One region of the Ideonella lacteola genome, then DNA from elsewhere that is predicted to be linked to it. Evidence: predicted binding sites of a transcription regulator. Region 1 holds the regulator's gene; the other holds the start of a gene.
The links. Region 1 encodes FliA, which starts transcription of late flagellar genes. Its sites were predicted from a motif close to CTAAAGTTTNNNNNNNNNNNGCCGNTA; they were not measured.

Region 1 (4,208 bases):
CGACACCTTGGCGGGTGGCGCGGGCGACGACGATCTGTACGGCGATGGATTCAATGGCGTGTGGGTCGGCCACGAGCCTGACAACGACGTGTTCGTCTTCAGTGGCGCCGCCATCGACGGCGTGGACCACGTCCACGACTTCAGCACCCGGGCGGCGAACAACCATGACGTGATCGACCTGAGCCTGTTCTTCGGGGCCGAAGGCGCGACCGTGATCGACGGCCAGCCCAACGCGGGCGACGACTTCGATCCGCTGACGGGCCCGGTGCAGACCAGCGGCCAGAACGTGCTGAGTTTCGAGGCCATCTTCGACCACCCGCCGAGCACCGACGATGTGGCAGCCTTGCTGGCCGGCAGCCGGTTCGAGGCGCAAAAGGGGCAAGCCGTGCTGGTGCACAACGGCGCCAGCGGTTCGTCGGGCGAGGTCTACCTTTACGTGGGCAGCGACGCCGTCGACGACGGCAACGAGGCGCTCGATGCCGGCGAGCTTCGCTTGGTTGCCGTCATTTCAGATTCGGTGTTCTCGCAGTGGACGGCCGATCAACTCCAAACCAGCGGCACGTCGACGGCGGAGCAGCTCGCGCCGTGGGAGCCTGCGCCGGCCATGGCGAGCCATCAGGCCATCGATCTGGCCATGGCTGCCTGGATGGGTGCGGACGGCGGCCACCGTGGGTCGCCAGAGGCATGGTGGATGCCTCAGGATGGGCACTACATGGTTTGAGGCGCGGCCATGCGGGGGTTCACCACTCCCGCAACTTCACCCGCAGCCGTGCGATCGACTGGCTGTGCAGCTGGCACACCCGAGACTCGCTCACGCCCAGCACAGCGGCGATCTCCTCGACGGTGCCCGCGAAGGAGTCGTCGTCAAACCTGCGATTCGGCGACGCCTGGTGCGCAGGCGATTCTCGTCAGGGTCATGCAGCTACACTTTCAAGCTCACAAAAATGATCGAGGGATAGAAACTTTGAGCCTATTGATGAGTGCACGCGCCTGGACGGCGGTCGGTTTGTTGACCATCTTCGCGGCACCAGTACACGCGGTGGTCTACGACTGCGAAGCGCTGCCGGCCAAGGGCAGCGAACCGCGTTCGGCCGCTTGGGCGATGAACAACAAGGGCCATGTCGCCGGACAGGCCACATTCCCGATCAAGGGCTTCTCCGGCGATGCTGCGGCACTGTGGAAGCAGCATGACCGGGCGCCGAAGAACCTGGCCGCCGATATCGAAGGCATGGCCAGCTCGCAGGCCTGGGACCTGAATGACCGCGGCCAGGTCGTTGGTGCCGCCAGCCCCCAATGCGATCAATGTGACGGTGAACGCAAGCCTTACCTGTGGCAGGCCGGGTCCTCGACGCAGCTGCCCATGCTGACCAGCGGTGACTGGCGGACTGGCGAGGCTATGTCGATCAACAACAAGGGTCGCATCGTCGGCTGGAACTTCATTGATGGCATGACCTACGCCGTCCTTTGGCGCGATGGAAAGGCCGTCAACCTGCCTTCGCTGGGCTCCCTGACGGGGCAGGGCCAGACACCGTCCACCGCTCTGTTCATCAACGACGACAACGTCGTCGTCGGCAGCAGCATCCGGGTGCTGGGTGAAGGCTCTGATGTCGCCGTTCGCTGGGACGCCAAGGGACGCATCACCGAGCTCGACGGGTCGGTGGCCAGGGGCGTCAATCGCGCCGGCACGGTCGTCGGACAGCGCAATGGGCAGGCCGTGGCCTGGCTGAACGACAAACCTGTCATGCTGAGCGTGGATGCCGATGCTGGCGAGAGCGTCGCCTTGCACATCAACGAAAGCGGATCGATTGTCGGCAGCATGTCAACGAGTGCGGGGACCGCGGCGGTGCTCTGGACGGGCTTGCACCAACAGCCGCTGAAGCTGACCGGCCTGGTTGGCAATGCATGCGGGCTTGCCGGCTCGTTCGAATTCGAGTCCGCCAACGACATCCTAGACAACGGGCAGATCCTGGTCACAGGCTACCGGGAACCCTTCCTGCGGACAGCCTTTGTGCTGACGCCGCGCTAGGGTTCATCCACGCGCCAACGAAAACGCCTCCCTCGGGAGGCGTCTTTCATTTCAGGCGAAGTGCCGATGACGGACAGCGGCTCTTGGCGCCAATCATCACCACTCCCGCAACTTCACCCGCAGCCGTGCGATCGACTGGCTGTGCAGCTGGCACACCCGAGACTCGGTCACGCCCAGCACGGCGGCGATCTCCTTGAGGTTCATGTCGTGCTCGTAGTACATGCTCATCACGTACTGCTCGCGTTCAGGCAGTTTCTTGATGGCATCGACCAGCGCCTCGCGCATCCGGTGGTCTTGCAGCTGGGCCAGCGGATTGGCCTCTTCGTTGGCCACGTGGCGGTCCAGGAACTCGTCGCCCCCTTCGTCGCCCACCATGTCTTCCAGGTACACCAGCTGCGTGCCGCGCACCTTGGTCAGCGTGTCCTGGTATTCGGTGAGCGAGACGCCCATTTCCTTGGCGATCTCGCTTTCCTGCGGCGCGCGGCCGTAGATCTGTTCGAGCTTGTGCACGGCCGCTTCGATCTCGCGCTGCTGGCGCCGGTTGCCGCGGCTCATCCAGTCGCTGCCGCGCAGCTCGTCGAGCATGGCACCTCGGATGCGTTGGGTGGCGAAGGTCTCGAACTGCACGCCCTGCTCGGTGTCGAAGCGGCCGAGCGCGTCGTGCAGGCCGATCATCCCGACCTGGATCAGGTCGTCGATCTCGACGTTCGCGGGGAGCTTGGCGATCATCTGGTGCGCAAGTCGCCGCACCAGCGGGCTGTACTGCTTGAGCATCGCGTTGGCGTCTGGGCGGCCGTTGGCGGTGTACATGGGCGGTCTCCGAGGGAACGTGTCAATCAGAAGGCTTGCGGATCGTGCGCACCCGCCGATCCGAGGGTCAGCGGGGCGAGGCCGAAGCCGGTGTCCGGCGCTTCGGGATCGAGCAACTGGTTGGCTGCCAGGCGGGCGAGGGCCGGCGTGGCGGGTGAGGTGGCGGGCTCGCGCTTGTCGAGCCAGACGGCCTCGCGCACGACCGTGCCGAGGAAGCTGTCGGCCGTGTCCGCCAGGCGCTCGGCGATGCGTTGGGCGGCGCGCGGCGCCCCGGCCATGCCGGTGAGCAGATCGAAGGTCATCAGCCCCGAGCGCTGCGCCAGCAGCTTCATCGAGGTGTAGGCGTCGGTGAGGCTGGCCGGGTCGAGCGTGGTGGTGAGCACGGTGCGCACCTCGCGCCGGCCCAGCAGCCGAACCAGGTCTCTGGCGTTGGCATGCAGCAGCACCACATCGGCTTGCGGGGCGGCCTGTTCGACCGCGTTCAGCCAGGCTTCACAAGAGCCCCGGCTGTTCACGTGCCGCAGCGGCAGGCCGCGCGCGGCGAGGTAGCTCATGTTGGGGCCGAGTGTTTCGATGGCGGCTGCGAGATCCACCTCGGCCATCGCATTGGCGCGCGGTGCACTGTCCGCCGCATCGACGACCAGCGTGTGCGCTCCGAGCTCGGTGAACGCGCCGGCCAGCCGCTCCAGCAGGATCGGCGTGCAATCGACATGGGCGTTGAACGCGACCGGCACCAGGCGCTGGCGACGGCCCGATGCGAACAGCCGGCGCAGGCCGTCGGCCTGGTCGGCCGGCGTGGAGGCGTCTTCGTAGGTGGGGTAGGTCGAACGCATCGAGGTCTTCCGGCTCAGATCCGAAGCGAGGCGCCCGAGCGACCGCCGCCGCGCTGCGATGACGAGAACACCAGCTGCACGTCTTCGGCCTCGAGCTTCCAGGCCGAGTGCGTGGGCGCGCGCATTGCACGCTGCACCAGTGCATTGGCCGACAGGCGATGCCAGTCTTCGGGCACGCGCTGGCCGTTGGCCACGCCCAGCACCTTCAGCTTGTGGCGGATCAGCGCGTCCAGCGCCGGGGCGAGCTTCACCGCCTCGTCGATCTTCGACAGCACCACACCCTTGCATTGGGCGGCGCGCCAGTTGGTGATGACTTCGTCGATCGTCTCGCCCTGGGCCGAGGCGTCGACCACCAGCAGACGCTGGATCGAGCGGTGGCTCAGCATGTCCAGCAGCTCGCGGGTGCGGCTGTCGCGCTGGGCCATGCCGGCGGTGTCGATCAGCACCATCTTCTTGCCGGACAGCAGCTCCAGCAGGTCTTCCAACGACGCCCGGTCGTGGGCGGTGTGCACCGGCACGCCGAGGATGCGGCCGTAGGT
Region 2 (4,208 bases), on a different contig from region 1:
GCGGCAGCGAAGGCGTGGCGCAGCCCAGCTTCACGACCGCGATGAGCGACGCGATCAAGTCGGTGAGTGCGCAGCAGCTGAAGACCGAGCGACTGCAGCAGGAGTTTCAGCTCGGCAACCCTTCCGTCAGCCTCGAAGACACGATGGTCGCGATGCAGAAGTCACAACTCGGCTTCCAAGCCGCGCTCACCATCCGCAACCGCTTTGTGCAGGCCTACACGGATGTGATGAACATGCAGGTGTGAGATGGAGCCCCCACGCCCGCTGCCGCGGGCTGCCCCCCGAGGGGGCTCGCGCGGCCGACCGGCGAAGCCGAATCCGCGCACGCCCTGGAGGGCGCACCCATGCAAAAGGCCACCGCGAGGGTGGCCTGTTGCATGGTGCGCGGTTCAGTCCAACGACAGCATTCGTCGGCGCTTCTGGGTTTGGTCGATGTAGCGCTGCAGGGCGCGGGTGGCTTCGGGTTCGAGGTGGCGCAGCTCGCAGCCCAGCCGCACGCCGCGGGCGTGCGGCTGGATGGATGTGACGTGGTGAACGATCAGGCTGCCGCGCAGCAGGGTGCCGGAATCCAGCTCGATCACGCAGTCGTTGATCTGCACACCGGGCTCGAACATCGGCATGTCCGAAGGCATCAGCAAGGCGCAGCCGCCCACGCTGACGTCCAGCACCCGCAGCTCCAGCGCCATGTCCGGGATCGATGGATGGCGAAAGCGGGCGGTGGGCGCACTGCGCTCGAGCGTTCGCACCCGGAAAGCATTGCGCCGCTGGAAGCGGAACAGTTCACGCGGCATCGCAGCCTGCAACACGCAATGCTGGCGACCATGCACCAGCATCCGATCGGCCACGTCGAACTGAACCTTGATCTGGTCCAGGTACCCCACGGCCATCGCTTCTTCGGCCTCCACCAGACGGTGCACGGCGGGCGCCATCATGTCGGCGGCGAAGGCGATCTTGCCCTGGGCCGCGTCGAGGGCCCACAGGGTGGTTGAGTATGCCGCGCCGTCAGACCCGTTCAGGTTGACGGTGACGCTGCGGTCCATCAACGACTTCAGCAGCGAGCGCACCTCGACCGGATCGCTCACGCGAAACGATTCGTGGACGCCCGCCGGAACGTCCAGCGCCGCTGATGCCGTGTCGGTAGTCATGTCGGTTACTCGCTTGGCTTCGCAGGAAACTTGTCCGACCCGGGCTCAATGAAGCGTCTTGGTCTTGCCGTGCATCATCTTGTCCAGGTCTTCCAGCCAGGGCTCGGCCAGATGACGGATCTCTGCGTCGTTCAAGAGGATGCGCTGCATGATGCGCGACTTCAACTTCGCCTCCTCGGCTTGCAGCGACTTTTCTTTCGCCGCATGCTTCAACTGTGAAATCAGCACGGCGCAAGCGCCTTCCAGCTTGACGACTTCATCCCAATTGCCGTTTCGGGCGGCTTCGAGCATGTCGGCACTGGCCCGCTCGATGGCTTCGTAATAGTTCAGAAGGGTGTGGCTCATGGTCGCAACTCTCGGCGATGACAGCAATGAAACGGATCAATTCGCCTTGGCGACCTGGCCGCCGATCTCGCGCCAGGCTTGGCGCAGAGGCTCGACCAGCGAAGCGCACTCGTCGAGCATCGCCTCGTCATTGCGAATGTTGGCCAGCGTCAGGCGGCGGGCCAGGTAGTCGTACAAGGCGTGCAGGTCACGCGCCAGTGCGCCACCTTCCGCCACGTTCAGGCTGGCCTTGAGCCCCTCTTCGACGATGCGGGCCGCCCGGCTGATCGCCTTGCCCTTCTGCTCGATCTGGCCGGCACGCATCGCGCCGCGCGCCTGGCTGATCGATTCCATGTAGCCATCGAACAGCAAGCTGATGAGTTTGTGGGGCGACGCGTCTTCGACGCTGGTCTCGACGCCGACCTGTCGATAGGCGTTGCTCATGGCGCCACCGCGGGCGAAGGGCGAAGCGAATTGCGGGCTGTACATGGTGTCGGTGGGTAAATCAGTGACCGTCCCCACAGTTATCGGTCCGCCCGGCCCTGACCTTGAGGTCGCGGCAGCCTGGGAACTGGCTGGGGTTTTCAACCAGTGAGTGCCTCAAGATTTCCGCCCATCTGCCCTTGACACGGCCAAGAAAAAGGCGCCCCGTGGGGCGCCTGAGCAGTGGGGTCGCCGAATGTCAGCCGAGCGCGGCCAACTGCTGCGACACGTAAGACGACAGAGCGTTGAGCTTGGCCATGGACGTGTCCAGCGCCTCGTACTGGGCTCGGATGCGTGCCTCGGTGCGCGTCAACCGGTCTTCCATCTGGGCCTGCCGGTCGTCATTGCGCTTGATGTGGTCTTCTAGGCTGGTCTGCAGGGTTTCCAGGCTGCCGTCTTCGCCGAGCACCGCGTTACCCAGGTCTTTGAAGCGGTCCATGAAGCCCGAGGCCCCGGTGGTGGTGCCGTCTGTGGCCAGCAGCTTGCGCAGCTCATCGGGGTTGGCGAGCGCGTCTTCCAGCTTCGATGTCGAGGTGGTCAGCGTCCCGTCTTCTTTCATCGAGATGCCGATCTCCGACAGTCGGCTCCAGGTGCTGGACGCGGTGGTGCCCTGGTTGATGACACCGCGCAGTTGCCATTGCAAGCCGATCGTGGTGCGATCCCCCTGCAACGGCCCACCGGTCTTGGTGGACGCGTTGTACTTGGTCTGGTCCTTGATGTAGGTGGCCAGTTCATTGAAGGCGGTGACGAATTCGTTGATCGCCGACTTGACGGCCTCGTTGTCGTTGGCGACCACCACCTCGACCGGGCTGGCCGTCGTCTTCGTCAAGGTCAACGTCAGGTTGTCGGCCACGCCGCTGAGCGTGTTGGTCTTCGATTCCACGGCGATGCCATTGACCGTGGCTTTCGCATTGCCGGCCGCCTGGTTCAGCGCCATCGGGGTGTCTGCCACCGCAGCGTCGTAGCCCAGCACGGACAGGCCGGTGGTGGCGTCGTTGTCGTCCACGTTCTCGGTGGCGGTGATCTTGAAGCCGTTCTCGGCACCAGTGGCATCTGATCGGATGGACAGGCGGGCGCCGTTCGCGTCATTGACGATGGTCGCGGTGACACCCGCGTCGGCATCATTGATCTTGTCGCGGATGTCGGCCAGGCTGGTGTCGTCCGAGCCGATGGTGATGCTCACCGGCGAACCCTTCCCGGTGAAGGTGGTGCCATTCCAGGTGCCCAGCTCGATCTGCAGTGTGCCGTCGCCCAACTCGCTGCTGGAACTGGCCAGGGCCGTGGCGGTGGTCACCGTCTGCGCTGACGCCAGCTGCGACACAGTGACCGAGTAGCGGCCCGGCGCCGCGCCCGACGTCGTGCTGCCGCTGACGATCGTGCCATCGCTGGAGGTGACCGATGTCTGCCCCCACAGGCTCAACGAGCCGATCGCGCCGGCTTTGTCCCGCATGGCGGACACCAGGCTCTGCAGCTTGCCCACCGAAGACAGTTGCGTCTTGATGCCAGTGGTTTCAGCCGCCAGCAAATCCACCGGCTTTCGCTCGGCGCCCATGAGGGCCGAGATGATGGCTTCCGACTGCAAGCCGCTGCCGACGCCGAGTGAGCTGATGGTGGGCATGGTGGTTCCTTGGGGTTCTGAACGGGTGATCGGCGGGTGGCGCGAAAACTTGAGCGCTCTGCGCCAGGCCAGGAATGAAAACGCGCCGCAAGAACCCGGGGCGCTATCGGTGCATCCCTCGGGCGCCGGCGGCGCGCATCAAAAACGGTTCAGGCCGGCTGTCGACCGGGCTGATTCATCAACCCTGGAGCAGGCGCAGGACCTGCTGCGGCAGCGTGTTGGCCTGGGCCACCATCGCGGTGCCGGCCTGCTGCAAGATCTGCGCTCGACTCATGGCCGCGGTTTCCGCCGCGAAATCGGCATCCATGATCCGGCTTCGGGCGGCCGCCTGGTTCTCCACCGACTGTTGCAGGTTGGAGATGATGGCGTCGAACCGGCTCTGGGTGGCACCGAAGGTGGCCCGCGTGTTGTTGACGCTGTCCATCGCCAGGTCGATGTTGTCGATCACCGTGGCAATGTCGCCGATCGTCGCTGCGGCGTCGATCGCCGCGGTCGTCGAGGTGACCGCCGTGATGTCGGTGGCGGTCGTCAGGTCGACGGTCGTGATGTTGATCACGTCATCGGCGGTGGTGTTCGCACCGATCTGGAACGTCAGCGTCGTCGCGTCAGAGCCCAGGATGTGCTTGCCGTTGAAGGTG

Region 2: a site for FliA is predicted at 1,995-2,021, ahead of fliS (flagellar export chaperone FliS). Genes of this name have one in related genera too.

The regions. Positions count from the first base shown of each region.
Region 1 covers NZ_JBBUTG010000011.1:66,388-70,595, reverse strand. The annotation lists gene AACH06_RS17315 (calcium-binding protein) at 1-721, shown strand, start outside; partial or broken gene AACH06_RS17310 (sigma factor-like helix-turn-helix DNA-binding protein) at 741-842, opposite strand; gene AACH06_RS17305 (RNA polymerase sigma factor FliA) at 2,123-2,836, opposite strand; gene AACH06_RS17300 (MinD/ParA family ATP-binding protein) at 2,863-3,669, opposite strand; gene flhF (flagellar biosynthesis GTPase FlhF) at 3,684-4,208, opposite strand, start outside.
Region 2 covers NZ_JBBUTG010000032.1:34,724-38,931, forward strand. The annotation lists gene fliE (flagellar hook-basal body complex protein FliE) at 1-245, shown strand, start outside; gene AACH06_RS27880 (flagellar brake protein) at 390-1,145, opposite strand; gene AACH06_RS27885 (flagellar protein FliT) at 1,191-1,490, opposite strand; gene fliS (flagellar export chaperone FliS) at 1,527-1,958, opposite strand; gene fliD (flagellar filament capping protein FliD) at 2,152-3,570, opposite strand; gene AACH06_RS27900 (flagellin N-terminal helical domain-containing protein) at 3,749-4,208, opposite strand, start outside.